One region of the Serratia sp. ID 25-353 genome, then DNA from elsewhere that is predicted to be linked to it. Evidence: predicted binding sites of a transcription regulator. Region 1 holds the regulator's gene; the other holds the start of a gene.
The links. The regulator PurR, encoded in region 1, represses purine synthesis genes. The targets are predictions, from matches to a motif close to CANGCAAACGTTTGCNTG.
Positions count from the first base shown of each region.

Region 2: the regulator PurR is predicted to act here: its motif matches at 1,642-1,659, upstream of guaB (IMP dehydrogenase).

Region 1 is NZ_CM139236.1:1,957,980-1,962,136, reverse strand. Features, by position in the region: gene punC (purine nucleoside transporter PunC) at 1-54, opposite strand, end outside; gene punR (DNA-binding transcriptional activator PunR) at 178-1,122, shown strand; gene purR (HTH-type transcriptional repressor PurR) at 1,119-2,144, opposite strand; gene cydH (cytochrome bd-I oxidase subunit CydH) at 2,469-2,558, shown strand; gene sodB (superoxide dismutase [Fe]) at 2,620-3,198, opposite strand; gene ACYF6X_RS09320 (C40 family peptidase) at 3,398-4,157, opposite strand, start outside.
Region 2 is NZ_CM139236.1:412,529-416,685, reverse strand. Features, by position in the region: gene guaA (glutamine-hydrolyzing GMP synthase) at 1-14, opposite strand, end outside; gene guaB (IMP dehydrogenase) at 117-1,580, opposite strand; gene xseA (exodeoxyribonuclease VII large subunit) at 1,751-3,127, shown strand; gene ACYF6X_RS01900 (glycoside hydrolase family 31 protein) at 3,131-4,157, opposite strand, start outside.

The sequences.
Region 1 (4,157 bases):
ACCCAGCATGCTCAGGCCGGCGAGGTAGAACATAAAGCCAAAGGAATTTCGCATGGTATTTCTCGTTAATATTTTAGTGTCGCAGGTTTTTAGCGCCGGCCAGTGTATCCGGCTGGATCTCTGCTTGTGAAACGGTAATATTTGCAAAGTGCTGTTAAAAAAATTGAAGGCAAAGCGATGTGGTCTGAATATTCTCTTGAAGTGGTCGACGCAGTGGCGCGTACCGGCAGTTTCAGCGCGGCGGCGCAGGAGCTGCACCGGGTGCCGTCGGCGGTGAGCTATACCGTACGGCAGCTGGAGCAATGGCTGGCGGTGCCGCTGTTTGAGCGGCGTCACCGCGACGTGGAGTTGACGCCGGCCGGCGCGTTGTTTATCAAGGATGCGCGAGTTGTTATCAAAAAAATGCTCGACACTCGCCGCCACTGTCAGCAGGTGGCTAACGGGTGGCGCGGCCAGCTGAATATCGCGGTCGACATCATCGTCAAACCGCAGCGCAGCCGCCAACTGGTGCTGGATTTCTACCGTCATTTCCCCGACGTCGAATTGATGCTGCAACCCGAGGTGTTCAACGGCGTGTGGGATGCCTTGGTGGACGGCAGAGCGGACATGGCGATCGGCGCCACCCGTGCGGTGCCGGTCGGCGGCGGCTTCGCCTTTCGCGACATGGGTTATATGAACTGGCTGTGCGTGGCCAGCCCGCAACATCCGCTGGCGCAGTTGACGGGGCCGCTGAATGACGATCAGCTGCGGCCATACCCTTCGCTTTGCCTGGAGGACACCTCGCGCAATCTGCCCAAGCGCGTCACCTGGACGCTGGATAACCAGCGACGGCTGGTGGTGCCGGACTGGACTTCGGCGCTCGACTGTTTGTGCGCCGGGCTGTGCGTCGGCATGATGCCGGCACATCGGGCGCTGCCGCGGGTGCAGCGCGGTGAGCTGACGGCGTTGCAGTTGCAGCAGCCGTTTCCCGCCAGCCCTTGCTGCCTGACCTGGCAGCAGGATAAACCGTCACCGGCGATGAGCTGGCTGCTGGCGTATCTTGGCGATGGGGAAACGCTGAATCAGGAATGGCTGAGCGAGGTGGAACCGGAAGCCGCGCAGGCTTCCGGCGCGAGGGATTAGCGGCGGTAGTCGATGAACGGGCCGTCGGCGACCGAGCGGCGTTCGATCAGCTTCGGATGCACTTCGATCACCTGCGACTCTTCGCGCTTGCTGATAATGCGATCCAGCAGCATGGTGAAGGCCATTTCGCCCAGGCGTTCTTTAGGCTGGTGAATGGTGGTCAGCGCCGGGGTGAAGTAGCGGGCGTTGCGCACGTTGTCATAGCCGATCACGGAAATATCCTGTGGCACCCGCAGCCCCAGCTCGTCGGCCGCGCAGATGGCGCCCATCGCCATGATGTCGCCGCCGCAGAATACCGCGGTCGGCCGCTGTTTTTGCGACAGGATTTGGTGCATCGCCTTGTAGCCGGACTCCGGCTCGAAGTCACCCTGGACGATCCACTCTTCGCGAATGTCGATATGCGCTTCCTGCAGCGCCTTCATAAAGCCCTGATGACGGCCGCCGCCGGTGTTGCGCGACAGCTGGCCCGGAATGGCGCCGATATCGCGGTGGCCGCGCTCGATCAGATAACGGCCGGCCAGATAGCCGCCTTCGAACGCGTTATCGATGATGGTATCGGTGAAGTCGCCGCGCGCGGCGCCCCAGTCCATCACCACCATCGGGATATTACGGTAGTCTTCCAGCATGCCCAGCAGCTGATCGGGGTACTCGGAGCACATGACCAGCAGGCCGTCGACGCGCTTTTGCGCCAGCATCGCCAGGTAGGCGCGCTGCTTGTCCAGATTGTTGTGCGAGTTGCACAGGATCAGGGTGTAGCCCTTGCTGTAGCAGCTGTTTTCCACCGCCTCGATCACTTCGGCAAAGTAGGGCGCTTCGCTCGAGGTGGCCAGCAGGCCGATCGACTTGGTGTGATTGACTTTCAGGCTGCGCGCCACGGCGCTCGGCGAGTAGTGCAGCTCTTTGATGGCGGCCCACACGGCCGCTTTGGTCTCTTCGGCGACGAAACGAGTCTTATTGATGACGTGCGAAACGGTGGTGGTGGAAACGCCCGCGCGTTTGGCCACATCTTTAATCGTTGCCATGTAAGGAATGACTCCTGAACTCACATGTTTACAGCATGTAAGTGTGATGTTAATCGTTTGCCTACGTAGATCCTTCTCCAGAGAAGCGAAAACTGAGTTTTTAGTGTGTTGAAGTCTTCAGCGCTTAGTCAGGAGGGGCATGGATGCCGGTACGCAGTTGTGAACTGCGAATTTTGTCGCATATTGAACAAAAGTGGAAGAGGTAATCGAGATTATAAACCGGGAAATGATAACAAGATTTTATCGGCGAACTGTGGGAAAATGATTTGACGTACTAATTGTGCGCCTTTTATCCTTAGGAAAGCCCATTTTAAAGGAGTTGTCATGGATACCGAATTGAAGATGTCGCTGTTTACCACCGTCTGCGCGTTGGCGGTCATTATCGCTTTCAGCTTCGTTGCCGCGTTGAACTGATTTACCCCCGGTTATAAAAAAGGCGCAGCCTGGCTGCGCCTCATCACCTCAGAACCTGCGCTTACGCCAGGTTTTCCGCGGCGAAGGTCCAGTTGACCAACGCCCAGAAGTTTTCCAGGTATTTTGGACGCGCATTGCGGTAATCGATGTAATACGCGTGTTCCCACACGTCAACGGTCAGCAGCGGTTTGTCTTCACCGGTCAGCGGGGTGGCCGCGTTGGAGGTGTTGACGATCGCCAGCGCGCCGTCCGGTTTTTTCACCAGCCAGGTCCAGCCGGCGCCGAAGTTTTTCACTGCGGCATCGGTGAACTGCTCTTTGAACGCAGCGAAGGAGCCGAAGGATTTGACGATCGCCGCCGCCAGTTCGCCCTGCGGTTCACCGCCGCCCTGTGGCGACAGGCAGTGCCAGTAGAAGGTGTGGTTCCACACCTGCGCGGCGTTGTTGAAGACGCCGCCGTCAGAGGTCTTGATGATCTCTTCGAGCGATTTGCCCTCGAATTCGCTGCCTTTCACCAGGTTGTTCAGGTTAACCACGTAGGTGTTGTGGTGTTTGCCGTAGTGGTATTCCAGGGTCTCGGCGGAGATGTGCGGCTCGAGCGCGTTTTTCTCATACGGTAATGCAGGTAATTCAAACGACATTGCTTCCTCCTTTACAGCGCCATTCGCTTCCCGCCGGGGCGAGAGTCATATGGGCCGTTTTTTATTGTGGTCTTTCAATCTTAACAATTTTCATCATAAAAAACAGGAAGAAAAGCGAGAAATGCGCGTGGGGTGGTGCGATGGGCGAGAGCTTGAACAGGCGGTTGCGACCCAGGCCGCAACCGCGCAGAGCAGGGCATTAACGAATGGTTTTCGGCGTCACTACGCGGCGTGCGCCGATGTAGTGGTTCTGCCAATAGTCATTGTCGAGCTGGCTGATGCGGATCTCTTCGCCGGTGCGCGGCGACTGGATGAATTTGCCGTTGCCCAGGTAGACGCCAACATGGTCCGCCACGCCGCGGTTGTTGATGCGGAAGAACACCAGATCGCCGCTTTCCAGTTCGCTTTTCTTGATCGGCGCCGCGTCGCGCAGGTGATACATTTCGTTGGCGGTGCGCGGCATTTTGATTTTCACCACGTCTTTATAGGCGTAATAGATAAGGCCGCTGCAGTCGAAACCGGTGCGCGGCGAACTGCCGCCCCAGCGATAAGGCTTGCCCATCTGATCCATCAGCTTGGCCATCGCGGTCTGCTTGGCATGCTGGTAGCGTTTTTTGTGCGCCGGGCTGAGTTTTAACGGCTTTTCATCACGCGCCAGTTTGGCGGTGGCCATACCGGCTTCGCGATGGCGACCATAGCCTTTTTTATAGCCCTTTTTCGGCGGGGTGACTTTAATCTTGGCGGTTTTCTGTGCTTTGGCCTTGGGTTTGGCGCTGACGATCTTTTTCGCGCTTTTCTCGCTTTTCGCCTTGGCGGTCTTGGTTTTTTTCGCAGGGGCCGTCACTTTGGCTTTTTTAGCGGCTTTGTCCGCTTTCTTTTTTCTGCGGTCATCGGGCCGCGCTTCATTAGCATGGCTTTTACGCTGCTCGGCGGCAACACGCGCCTGTGGCGCAGCGTGC
Region 2 (4,157 bases), 1.5 Mb from region 1:
ATATTTTGTGTCATGTGAGGCGAATTCCAGCAACAAGAGAAAAAGAGCGAAAATGTGTGTTTCGGGATGGGGCTTAACGCCCCACTCCGGCCTCTCACTCAGGAGAGGTTAAGGCATTAGCCCATGCGGTAGTTCGGCGACTCTTTGGTGATGGTCACGTCGTGCACGTGGCTTTCCTGAATGCCGGCGCCGCTGATGCGCACGAACTCCGCCTTGGTGCGCAGATCGTCGATGGTGGCGCAGCCGGTCAGGCCCATGCAGGAGCGCAGGCCGCCCATCTGCTGGTGCACGATGGCTTTCAGCATGCCTTTATAGGCAACGCGGCCTTCGATACCTTCCGGCACCAGTTTGTCGGCGGCGTTATCGGTCTGGAAGTAACGGTCGGAAGAGCCTTTGGACATCGCGCCCAGCGAGCCCATGCCGCGGTAAGACTTGAACGAACGGCCCTGATACAGCTCGATTTCGCCCGGGGATTCTTCGGTGCCCGCCAGCATGGAACCGACCATCACGCAGGATGCGCCTGCGGCGATCGCTTTGGCAATATCGCCGGAGAAGCGGATGCCGCCGTCGGCGATAACCGGAATGCCGGTGCCTTCCAGCGCTTCCACCGCGTCGGCGATGGCGGTGATCTGCGGTACGCCCACGCCGGTCACGATGCGGGTGGTGCAGATGGAGCCAGGGCCGATACCCACTTTCACCGCGCTCACGCCGGCTTCAGCCAGCGCTTTGGCGCCCGCTGCGGTCGCAACGTTGCCGCCGACGATCTGCAGATCCGGGTATTTGGCGCGGGTTTCGCGGATGCGCTGCAGCACGCCTTCGGAGTGGCCGTGCGAGGAGTCGATCAGCAGGACGTCAACGCCTGCCGCCACCAGCGCGTCAACGCGCTCTTCGTTGCCGGCGCCGGCGCCGACCGCCGCACCTACGCGCAGACGGCCGTGCTCGTCTTTACAGGCGTTCGGTTTGCGTTCCGCTTTCTGGAAGTCTTTAACGGTGATCATGCCCAACAGGTGGAAGCTGTCGTCCACCACCAGCGCTTTTTCTACGCGCTTTTCGTGCATTTTCTGCAGCACCACGTCGCGCGCTTCACCTTCTTTCACGGTGACCAGGCGATCTTTTGGCGTCATGACCGCGGTGACCGGCTGGGTCAGATCGGTCACGAAGCGCACGTCGCGGCCGGTGATGATGCCGACCAGCTCGTTGTCTTCGGTCACGACCGGGTAACCGGCGAAGCCGTTGCGGGCGGTCAGCTCTTTCACTTCCTGCAGCGTGGTGGATGGGGTAACGGTCTGCGGGTCGGTAACTACGCCGCTTTCATGTTTCTTCACGCGGCTGACTTCTTCAGCCTGGCGCTCGATGGACATGTTTTTGTGGATGAAGCCCAGGCCGCCTTCCTGCGCCAGCGCGATGGCCAGGCCGGATTCGGTAACGGTATCCATGGCTGCGGACAGCATAGGGATGTTCAGGCGGATGGTTTTGGTCAGTTGAGTGCCGAGCTCTGCGGTGTTAGGCAGAACCGTGGAGTGGGCTGGAACCAGGAGGACGTCGTCAAACGTCAGAGCTTCTTTAGCGATACGTAGCATGGGCAATATCTCACCAGGGTGGGCTGTGAAAAAGATAAAATATTGCCGCGGCATTATACAGAGCGGAATCGGTTGCCTCCAGCACTTTCTTGCAAAAAGTCTTGATTACCTTTTTCAGCCATGTAGTATCGACCAATTAAGTGATTGTTTTGAAATTTGATCTGGGTCACATGTCGCTACCTGTTTCGCCTTCCATTTTTACCGTAAGCCGCCTCAATCAGACGGTTCGCCAACTGCTGGAAATGGAAATGGGGCAGATTTGGCTCTCCGCCGAGATCTCCAACCTCTCCCAGCCCGCCTCCGGCCACTGGTATTTCACGCTGAAAGACGACCGCGCTCAGGTGCGCTGCGCGATGTTCCGCAACAGCAACCGCCGCGTCACCTTCCGGCCGCAAAACGGCCAGCAGGTTTTGGTGCGCGCCAGCATCACGCTGTATGAACCGCGCGGCGACTACCAGCTGATCGCCGAGAGCATGCAGCCCGCCGGCGACGGCCTGCTGCAGCAACAGTTCGAGCAGCTGAAACAGCGCCTGAGCGCCGAAGGGCTGTTCGATCAGCAATTCAAGCAGCCGCTGCCCGCCCCGGCCAAACGCGTCGGGGTGATCACCTCCGCCAGCGGCGCGGCGCTGCACGATATTCTGCAGGTCTTGCAGCGCCGCGATCCGTCGCTGCCGATCGTCATCTACCCCACCTCGGTGCAGGGCGCGGAAGCGCCGATGCAGATCGTGCGCGCCATCGAGACCGCCAACCGCCGCGACGAATGCGACGTGCTGATCGTCGGCCGCGGCGGCGGTTCGCTGGAAGATCTGTGGAGCTTCAACGACGAACGCGTGGCGCGGGCAATCTTCGCCAGCCGCATTCCGATCGTCAGCGCCGTCGGCCATGAAACCGACGTCACCATCGCCGATTTCGTCGCCGATCTGCGCGCGCCGACCCCATCCGCCGCCGCCGAACTGGTCAGCCGCAATCAGCTTGAGCTGTTGCGCCAGCTGCAGTCGCAGCAGCAGCGGCTGGAGATGGCGATGGATTACTACCTGGCGCAGCGCCAGCAGCAGTTCACCCGCATTCACCACCGTTTACAGCAGCAGCATCCGCATCTGCGCCTGGCGCGCCAGCAGACGCTGCTGTTCAAGCTGCAGCGCCGTATGGAAGACGGCATGCAGCAACAGCTGCGCCTGGCCGCCCGCCGCAGCGAACGCGCCCAGCAGCGGCTGGCACAGGTGCAGCCGCAGGGCCGCATTCACCGCTACCAACAGCGCGTGCAGCAGCAGGAATACCGCCTGCAGCAGGCGATGGAGCGGCAGCTCAACGCCTACCGCCAGCGCTTCGGCGTGGCCTGCAGCCAACTGGAAACCGTCAGCCCGCTGGCGACGCTGGCGCGCGGCTACAGCGTGACGCAAACCCCGCGCGGCGAGCTGCTGAAAACCACCAAACAGGCGCAGGTCGGCGAACTGCTGAAAACCCGCCTGCAGGATGGCTGGGTGGAAAGCGAGGTGAAAACCATCACCGTCGCCAAGAAGCCGCGCAAGAAACGCGCGGCCGAGTAGCCCCTACTCCAGCGTAAAACGCTCGCCCGGTTCGCCGTTCACCCACAGCGCGCGCGTCTCGCCTTCCGGCAGGCTGAGCGTCAGCGTGCGCCAGGCCGGGCGGAAACGCCCTTCCGTCGTGATATCCAGCATGATGCGCTGAGGGTCGCAGCGCATTTCCCAGCGCAGCCACAGCGCATCGCCCTGCCGCCAGCCTTCGCTTTCACCGTCGTCCTCAAACAGCAGCCCGCTACTTGCGCCGCAGCCCTTGAGCGGAAACAGCCGCAGCTCGCGCCGATCGTCGGCGGCCACGTCCACATGCGCCAGCCGCTGCGACAGCGGCATCGCCGCCCCGGCGCGCACCAGCAGCGGCAGGCGCTCCAGCGGCGCCGCCAGCGTCACCGTCTGGCCGCCGCCGAACCACTGGCCGCTGTAGAAGCAGTACCAGCCTTCGCCGTTGTCCGGCAGATACACCGAACGCCGGCGCTGCCCCGGTTCCACTATGCTGGCCACCAGCAGATCGCGGCCGATCAGAAAATCGTCGTTCTCGCCGAAGGTGCGCGCATCCTGTTCATGATCGAGAAAGGTCGGGCGCAGCATCGGCTCATCGTCGGCGCAGGCCTGCCATAGCAGGGTGTAGAAATACGGCAGCAGCCGGTAACGCAGGTTGATCGCCTCGCGCACCGCCGGGGTGGCGGCCGGGTACATCCAGGGCTCGTTGACCGTGGCGTCGTCGTTCCAGGAGTGGATAGTGAAACGCGGATGCATCACGCCGTTTTGCACCCAGCGCACCAGCAGCTCCGCGTCCGGCTTGTCGCCGGAGAAGCCGCCGACGTCGTGGCCGAGGTTATACAGCCCGGACAGGCTCATGCCCAGCCCCATGCGGATGTTGTAGCGCAGCGTTTGCCAGCTGGTGCGGTTGTCGCCGCTCCAGGTCTGCACGTAGCGCTGCATGCCGGCGCAGCCGGAGCGCGAGATCAGGTACGGCCGCTTCTGCGGCGCGAAGCGCTGCTGGGCCTCCATCGAGGCGCGCATCATCAGCAGCGGCATC